DNA from 2 places in the Streptomyces siamensis genome. Region 1 is predicted to be linked to the other one. Evidence: riboswitches for the same ligand, from Rfam matches in the RefSeq annotation. Region 1 holds a riboswitch; the other holds the start of a gene.
What was found. Region 1 has a riboswitch for thiamine pyrophosphate ahead of ABEB03_RS42210 (purine-cytosine permease family protein). Riboswitches for the same ligand answer to the same signal wherever they lie in the genome.
Positions count from the first base shown of each region.

Region 1 (4,405 bases):
CCGAGCGAGGCGTACGACTCCGGTGACCCGCCGGGCATGATGCTCGGGCCGTTCAACGCGCCCTCCTCGCCGCCCGAGACGCCCGCCCCCACGAAGTGGATGCCGCGCTCGCGCAGCGACTGCTCGCGGCGGCGGGTGTCGGCGAAATGGGCGTTGCCACCGTCGATGATCATGTCGCCGGATTCGAGCAGCGGGGCGAACTCCTCGATGACGGCGTCGGTCGCCGCGCCCGCCTGCACCATGATCATGAGGCGGCGCGGGCGCTCCAGCGCGGCCACGAACTCCTCCGCCGTTCCGGCCGCCACGAAGGCGCCCTCGTGCCCGAACTCCTCGACCAGCGCCTTGGTCCGGGCGGGGGTGCGGTTGTGGACGGCGACGGTGTACCCGTGCCGGGCGAAGTTCCGGGCCAGATTGCGGCCCATCACCGCGAGCCCTGTGACACCGATCTGCGCGGTCGCCTTCATGGTGTGCTCCTTGGATCCGGATCTGCGTCCCCGCGTACCTGACGGGCGAGCAGTCGACTGTCGCTCTCCTGGTCAAGTACGGACGGCGGGGGCCGCGGCGTTCAGCCTGAAGGCGTTGTCCGCGCGGTGAGTTCCTGGGGCCGCTCCCGCAGCCGCCATCCGTGGTCGACGGGGCCGATGCCGGCACCGAGCGCGAAGCCCGCCGCGATGGCCGACGTGACGTACTCCTTGGCCTGGCGCACCGCGTCGGGCACCGAACGGCCCTCGGCCAGCCCCACCGCGATCGCCGAGGCGAGGGTGCACCCCGTGCCGTGGGTGTGCCGGTTGTCGTGCCGCGGCGCGCGCAGCCAGTGCTCCTGGGTCCCGTCGGTGAGCAGATCGACGGCCTGTCCCGGAAGATGACCGCCCTTCACCAGGGCCCAGCGGGGGCCGAAGTCCAGCAGCCGCCCGGCCGCCCGGCGCATGCCCGTCTCGTCTTCCACGGTCACGCCCGTGAGCTCGGCGACCTCGTCGAGATTGGGCGTCACCACCGTCGCCAGCGGCAGCAGCCGGCCGCGGACCGCGTCCAGCGCGTCGTCGGCCAGCAGCCGGTCCCCGTGCTTGGAGACGCTCACCGGATCGACGACGACGGGAGCGGGCACGTCCGCCAGCAGTTCGGCCACCGCCGTGACCAGACCGGGCGACGCCAGCATCCCCGTCTTCACGGCCTGTACGCCGATGTCGTCGACGACGCTGCGGTACTGGGCGCGCACCGCCTCCACGGGCAGTTCCCAAGCACCCTGCACACCCACCGAGTTCTGTGCCGTGACCGCGGTGATCACGCTCATGCCGTGCGCGCCGAGCGCCAGCATCGTCTTCAGGTCGGCCTGGATTCCGGCGCCACCGCCGGAGTCGGAACCGGCGATCGTCAGGACCAGGGGTGGCCGGGGCATGGGGGTGCTCCTCTCAGCGGTGCAGCGTGCGGACGGCGTGCAGGGCCGTCAGCGGACGGGAACGGCGGTGCGGACGCGCGACCGCAGCGGGGCGTACACGGCGAGCGCGACGAGGAACGCCACGTAGTAGGAGAGGTCGGCGCCGTGCAGGGCTTCGGCGACCGGACCCACGTACAGTCCGGTGTCCATGAACGGGACGGCCGCGGCGAACGCGGCGACGAACGCCAGCAGCGCGGGCCAGGCCGGCTGCGGCAGCGACACCTCGGCGGTGACGTCGAACGCCGCACCACCGCGGGCGCGGGCCCGTGCGACCCAGTCCACGACGACGATCGCGACGAACCCGGGGATCCAGTAGCCGACGAACAGCAGCACGTTCTGGAAACGCGTGGTGGTGTCGGCCGCGTGCATCCACAGCACCAGCGGGAAGCCGAGCACGGCGGCGAGCGCGGCGGCCACCGGGCGGGGCACACGCACCCCCACGGTCTGCAGCGCCAGCGAGCCGCTGTAGTCGTTCATCGCGTTGCTGCACACCGCCGCCAGCGCCACCGCCAGCAGTCCGAACGCGCCGGCGGCCCCGCCGCCCAGCAACTCGTCGACGCCCGCGGCCGTCTGGTCCGTGAGCACGGACGCGCCCCACAGTCCGAGGACCTGCACGGCCACGAACGACACCACGAGACCCAGCAACGTGCACCAGAACATGCGCGGACGGGAGGTGCCCCGCGGCAGATACCGGCTGAAGTCCGTCGCGTACGGCGCCCAGGACAGGGCGAGGCTCAGCGCGATGGTGCTGGTCAGCACGAACGCGCCCGCACGGTCGGCACCCACCGCCGCACCCGTCGAGGCGGGGTGGACACCGTCCAGCATCCGCCAGGCGATGACCGCGAACGAGACGGCGAGCACGAAGGTCATGACGATCTGGAGGCGGTGGATCGCCTCGTACCCCAGGACGCCCAGGGCGCCCTGCGCGGCCATCATGACCAGTACGCCGACCCAGAACGGCCACCCGCACAGCCGGGCCAGCGCGTCCCCGCCGAACAGCCCGATCAGCGCGTCCCAGGCCACCGACGACACCCACTGCAGGATGCCGGGCAGCGCCACGGCACGGCCGAAGGCCAGCCGCGCCAGAGGGAGTTGACCGGTGCCGGTGAGGCCGCCCCAGGTGCTCAGATACGCGGTGGGCAGGGCGCCCAGCACGGTGCCCAGGACGACCGCGGCGAGCGCCGTGCCGAAGTCCAGGCCGAGCGCGACGCCGATGGTCCCGGTGAACACACCCGTCATGGTCAGATTGGGGGCGAACCACACCGTGAACAGCCGTCCCGCCCCGCCGTACCGGTTCCCCTCGGGGACGGGCTCGATTCCGTGTCCCTCGACCCTCAGGTCACCGGGAGCGCTCGGCATCCTGCCGTCGAAGACGGCGGGCCGGCCGTCGGCGGGCAGCCCGCCGGAAACATGCGCCAATGGCATGAAGACATCCCTCCGCCAGTACGAACTGGTTCAGGTTCGACGGGTGTGATCTCAGCCCTCGATCGGGGCACCCCGTGTCCGGTACGACGCACACCCTAACGGACGCCGCGCCCGGCGGGTGAGCCCAGGTGTTAGCCCGTATGTCCGACGCGGGGGCGACGCCGCACACGTCCCGGCGGACACTGGGGGCAACCGTATGGCGGGCCGGCCCGCAGCCCTGTCATCCCCGGACGCGCTGAGGAGTCACGGCATGCCGCTTCTTCACTCGGGCGACCTGGGCATCCACTACCAGGTCGTCGGGGAGGGCGACCCGCTCGTCCTGGTCCACGGCTCCTGGAACGACCACATGTCGTGGCGGCCGGCCATCGACGCCGACGCCCGCGCGTCGTTCCGGGTGATCACCTACGACCGGCGGGGCCACGGCCGCAGTGAGGCGGCACCGGGTCAGGGCACCCGGCGCGAGGACGAGGACGACCTCGCGGCCGTGATCGAGCAGGTGGCGGGGGCGTCCGCGCACGTGGCGGGCAACTCCTTCGGGGCCTCGATCACGCTGGGCCTGGCCACACGCAGCCCCGGACTGTTCCGGAGCGTCACCGCCCACGAACCCCCGCTCTTCGCGATCGTCGCCGACGACCAGGACGCCATGGCGGAACTCCGCCCGACCCAGGCCACGATCGACGCCACCCTCGACCATCTGCGCAACGGCGAGTACGAGCAGGCCGCTTGGCTGTTCGTGGAGGAGGTCGCCCTCGGGCCGGGCATGTGGGACCGGCTGCCGGCCGAGGTGCGCGAGACGTTCGTGCACAACGCGCCCACCTGGTTGGACGAACAGTCCGACCCCGGCTGGGCGACCCTGGATCTCGACGGCCTCGCCCGCTGCTCCGTACCGCTGCTGCTGAGCCGGGGTTCCGAGAGCCCGCCCTGGACGGCGAGGGTCCTCGACCGGCTGGCGGCGGCCGTGCCACAGGCGCGGTACCAGGTCCTCGAAGGGGCTGGGCACATCCCCCACATCACCCACCCGGAGCAGTACGTCGACGCGCTCACCCGCTTCATCTCCCGGCTGCCGGCCCCGGGCGGACGGGCCGAAGGAGGCAGCACGCCGTGACCGTGATCTCCCTGAAGTCCGCGCAGCTGCGCGACGGACCCACCCTCCCGTACGCCGAGGCCGGGTACCCCGGGGGCACACCGCTCGTCCTCGTCCACGGGCTGGCCGACTCCTGGTGGTCCTTCGAGCCCCTGCTGCGGCGTCTGCCGGCGGCCCTGCACGGATACGCGCCCACCCTGCGCGGCCACGGCGACGCCGACCGCCCTGCCACCGGGTACGCGCCCGAGGACTTCGCCGCCGACCTCGTGGCCTTCCTCGACGCCGCGGACATCCCGCGCGCCGTCCTCGTCGGCGCCGCCGCCGGCGGCGTGCCGGCCCGGATCGTCGCGGGCAGCCACCCCGACCGGATCGCCGGGCTGGTGCTGCTCGGTGTGCCGGCGACGCTCGCGGACAAACCGGCGGTCGACGCGATGCGGGAGAGCGTGCAGGGGCTGTCGGAT
Region 1 is NZ_BAABKB010000047.1:31,623-36,027, reverse strand. It holds gene gndA (NADP-dependent phosphogluconate dehydrogenase) at 1-464, opposite strand, end outside; gene thiD (bifunctional hydroxymethylpyrimidine kinase/phosphomethylpyrimidine kinase) at 566-1,396, opposite strand; gene ABEB03_RS42210 (purine-cytosine permease family protein) at 1,445-2,860, opposite strand; TPP riboswitch at 2,851-2,945, opposite strand; gene ABEB03_RS42205 (alpha/beta fold hydrolase) at 3,111-3,965, shown strand; gene ABEB03_RS42200 (alpha/beta fold hydrolase) at 3,962-4,405, shown strand, end outside.

Region 2 (4,405 bases), on a different contig from region 1:
AGCTGGCCCTCCTTGACCAGCTGCCGCACGCGGGTCACCTCGACGCCGAGCTGTTCGGCGATGTCGGGGAGGGTGAGCCAGGCGGGGACGAGAGCATCGATCTTTGCGTCAATCTCGGTCACGGGACAAGCCTGCCATCCCGGACTGACAGTCGGTACCCGGGCACCGTCCGGGCGCGCGCCGCGTCCGGCTCCGCGCACGCCGTTCGGCCCCGGGCTCGCGCGCCCGCGGCACCCCTGGTGACCCGCCGCGCGCCGGGTGTCGCTCTGCGTCCGGACTCTCCGCCACAAGGCCCGGGCTCGGCCGCCGTGCGCCCGGTGTCTTCGCCCGAGTACCTCCGCCCCGGTGCCTCCGCCGGCCCCCGGTGCGGTGCCGCCCGGTCAGGCGGTCGCCGACTTCAGGGGCCTCGCCGGATCCGCCAGAAGCTCCGGACTCATCTCGGCGCCCGCCTCGATCAGCCTGCGGCCCTGGGCGAGATCCCTCGGGCGGCCCACCGCCAGGAGGGCCACGAGGCGGGTGTCGCGGAGCCAGCAGACCGTCCACGCGGCGCCGGACGGGTCGCCGCGCCAGACGGTCGTGTCGTCGGGGGCGTGGTGCCCGACGTACTGGACGAAGCGGCCGAACTGCTCGGACCAGAAGTACGGGACCGGGTCGTAGGCGGCGGGGGCCTCGCCGATGATGTTCGCGGCGACCGTGCGCGGGCCCTGCAGGGCGTTGTCCCAGTGGTGGACCAGGAGGCGGTCCTCGTACCGGCCCGACGGGAAGGAGGCGCAGTCTCCGACCGCGTAGACGTCCGGCAGGGAGGTGCGCAGGTGGTCGTCGGCCATGATCTCGCGATGGGCGCCCAGCTCGATGCCGGAGCCGGCCAGCCACGCGGTGGCCGGGCGGGCGCCGACACCGACGACCACGGCGCCCGCGGGCACCCGGGAGCCGTCGTCCAGCACCACGGCACCGGGCTCGACACGCTCCACGCGCGCGTGGGTGCGCAGCTCGGCCCCGCTGTCCGCGTACCAGGCGGCCATCGGCGCGGCCACCTCGGCGGGCAGCGCCCCGGCGAGGGGGCGGTCGGCGGCCTCCACGACCGTGACCCTGCAGCCGGCCTCGCGCGCCGCCGTGGCGAACTCGGCGCCGATCCAGCCGGCCCCGACGACCACGATGTCGTGCTGCCGGGCGAGGACGGGACGCAGCCGCTCCGCGTCGTCGAGGGTGCGCAGCAGGTGGACGCCGGGAACCCCTTCGGCGCCGGGCAGCCGGATCGGTTCCGCGCCGGTCGCGACGACCAGGACGTCGTAGCGGACCGGCCCCGCCTCGGTGTCCAGCTCGTGGTCGGCCGGGCGGACGCCGAGCGCCTCGCAGCCGAGCCGGAGCTCGATGTCCAGCGCCTCGAAGTCGACGTCGAAGGCCGAACCCTCGGACTTGCCGAGCAGCACGGCCTTGGACAGCGGCGGCCGGTCGTACGGCTGGTGGGGTTCCGCGCCGATGAGGGTGATGGTGCCGGTGAAGCCCTGTTCGCGCAGGGCGACCGCGGTCTGGACACCGGCCATGCCCGCGCCCACGACGACGACCCGCCGCTTCGTACGCTCCTGCGCCTGCGTCTGCTCGCTCACTTGATCACCATAGACACCTGACAATCCGTCAGTCAGCGGACGTGCTCAGTGAGCTGTTCCACACCTGCTCGTCCGCCGCCGGCGAATGCTCCACCCGGGCGACCTCCTCCACCGTGCTCGTCCCGCTGCCCGCCTGCGACTCCCACTCCCAGGTCTCCTCCAGGCGCAGCCGCCCGTCGGACAGCTCCACCACGCGCGAGACGCAGTGGCCCGACGAGGTGCGGCCGGCACGTCCCAGCTGCACGTACCGGAAGTCGAGACGGTCACCCTCACGGGTACCCACGAGGTGGCCGCGTACCACATCGCCGCCCGCGTACTCGGCCCAGATCTCCCCGTTCCTCTCGTGGTAGACGAACCGGGTGCGGGTGCCCACCTGCCCCGGCTCCTGGTCGGCGACAGGGGCGAGGACGACACCGTCGAGCGATCGGGCCATGGGCGGAGGCTCCCTTACTGAGACATGGGACGGCGGGCTAGGGTGGCCAACGTAAAGCACTCGCGGGAGCCCGGACGCACCGGGCTGAGAGGGAGGCTGGGCGGCCTCCGACCGTACGAACCTGATCCGGGTCATGCCGGCGAAGGGAGGGGCTGGACGCCCATGTCGTCACGAACGCCCGACGTCCTCGTCATCGGGGGCGGGATCATCGGCCTGGTCACGGCCTGGCGGGCCGCGCAACGCGGGCTGGCCACCGCGATCGTGGACCCCGAGCCCGGCGGCGGGGCCGCCCAGGTCGCGGCCGGCATGCTCGCCGCCGTCACCGAACTGCACTACGGCGAGCAGACCCTGCTGGGCCTGAACCTGGCCTCGGCGCGCCGTTATCCGGACTTCGCCGCCGAACTCACCGAGGCGACCGGCCAGGACGTGGGGTACCGCCGGTGCGGCACGCTGGCCGTCGCCCTGGACGCCGACGACCGCGCCCATCTGCGTGAACTGCACGCCCTGCAACGCCGGTCGGGGCTGGAGTCGGAGTGGCTGAGCGGCCGTGAGTGCCGCCGTCTGGAGCCGATGCTCGCGCCCGGCGTGCGCGGCGGCCTGCGGGTCGACGGCGACCACCAGATCGACCCCCGTCGGCTCGCCGGCGCCCTGGTCGCGGCCAGTGAGCGGGCCGGCGTGGTGTTCCACCGCACGTGGGCGGAGCGCCTGCGGGTCGAGGGCGGCAGGGCCGTGGGAGCCGTGACCACCGACGGCACCGAACTGTCCGCGGGCCAGGTGGTGCTCGCCGCGGGGAGCCTGAGCGGGCGTCTGGCGGGCGTACCCGACGAGGTGCTGCCGCCCGTGCGCCCCGTGAAGGGGCAGGTGTTGCGGCTGACGGTGCCGAAGCGGTACGCGCCGTTCCTGAGCCGCACGGTCCGGGCGGTCGTCCGGGGCAGCCAGGTCTATCTGGTGCCCAGGGAGAGCGGCGAGCTCGTCGTGGGCGCGACCAGCGAGGAGCTGGGCTGGGACACCACGGTGACCGCGGGCGGTGTGTACGAGCTGCTGCGTGACGCTCACGAGCTGGTGCCCGGTATCACCGAGCTGCCGCTCACCGAGACGCGCGCCGGGCTGCGCCCCGGCTCGCCGGACAACGCGCCGCTGATCGGCCCGACCGGCCTGGACGGCCTCCTGCTGGCCACCGGCCACTACCGCAACGGCGTGCTGCTCACCCCGGTCACCGGTGACGCCATGGCGCACGTCCTGACCACGGGCGAACTTCCCGACGAGGCCCGCCCCTTCACCCCGCGGCGCTTCGCCGCCGCCCTCACGGAGCAGCCCGCATGAACATCTTCGTCAACGGCGAGCGGCGGCACATCGCCGCGGGGACCGCTCTCGACGCGCTCGTCGCCACGCTCACCGCCGCCCCCTCCGGCGTGGCGGCCGCGCTCAACGAGACGGTCGTCCCGCGCACGCAGTGGCCGGTCACGCCGCTGGCCGAGGGAGACCGCGTCGAAGTCCTCACCGCCGTCCAGGGAGGCTGACCCATGGCCGACGATCCCCTGGTCCTCGGTGGTACGTCCTTCTCGTCCCGGCTGATCATGGGGACGGGCGGGGCGCCCAGCCTCGACGTCCTGGAACGCTCGCTCGTGGCGTCCGGAACGGAGCTGACGACGGTCGCGATGCGGCGTGTGGACGCGTCCGTGCACGGCTCCGTCCTGTCCGTGCTCGACCGCCTCGGCATTCGCGTGCTGCCGAACACGGCGGGCTGCTTCACCGCGGGCGAGGCCGTGCTGACCGCCCGCCTCGCGCGCGAGGCGCTCGGCACCGACCTGGTCAAGCTGGAGGTCATCGCCGACGAGCGCACGCTGCTGCCCGACCCGATCGAGCTGCTGGACGCCGCCGAGACCCTGGTCGACGACGGATTCACCGTGCTCCCGTACACGAACGACGATCCCGTGCTCGCGCGGAAGCTGGAGGACGTCGGCTGCGCCGCGATCATGCCGCTCGGCTCGCCGATCGGCTCCGGGCTCGGCATCCGCAACCCGCACAACTTCCAGTTGATCACCGAGCACGCGCGCGTGCCGGTCATCCTGGACGCGGGCGCCGGGACCGCATCCGACGCGGCGCTCGCCATGGAGCTGGGGTGCGCGGGTGTGATGCTCGCCTCGGCCGTGACGCGGGCGCAGGAGCCGGTACTGATGGCGGAGGGGATGCGGCACGCGGTGGAGGCGGGACGCCTCGCCTTCCGTGCCGGCCGCATCCCGCGCCGTCACTTCGCCGAGGCGTCGTCCCCCACGGAGGGCATGGCACGACTGGATCCCGAGCGTCCGGCCTTCTGACGGAACCGCCCCGCGCGGGGATACCCCCACCCCGTACCGGACGTCTG
Region 2 is NZ_BAABKB010000002.1:1,245,032-1,249,436, reverse strand. It holds gene ABEB03_RS08270 (Rv2175c family DNA-binding protein) at 1-122, opposite strand, end outside; gene ABEB03_RS08265 (NAD(P)/FAD-dependent oxidoreductase) at 381-1,607, opposite strand; gene ABEB03_RS08260 (hypothetical protein) at 1,636-2,040, opposite strand; TPP riboswitch at 2,093-2,205, shown strand; gene thiO (glycine oxidase ThiO) at 2,203-3,363, shown strand; gene thiS (sulfur carrier protein ThiS) at 3,360-3,560, shown strand; gene ABEB03_RS08245 (thiazole synthase) at 3,564-4,358, shown strand.
Region 2: linked by a shared signal. The riboswitch ahead of thiO (glycine oxidase ThiO) and the one ahead of ABEB03_RS42210 (purine-cytosine permease family protein) in region 1 are both predicted to bind thiamine pyrophosphate.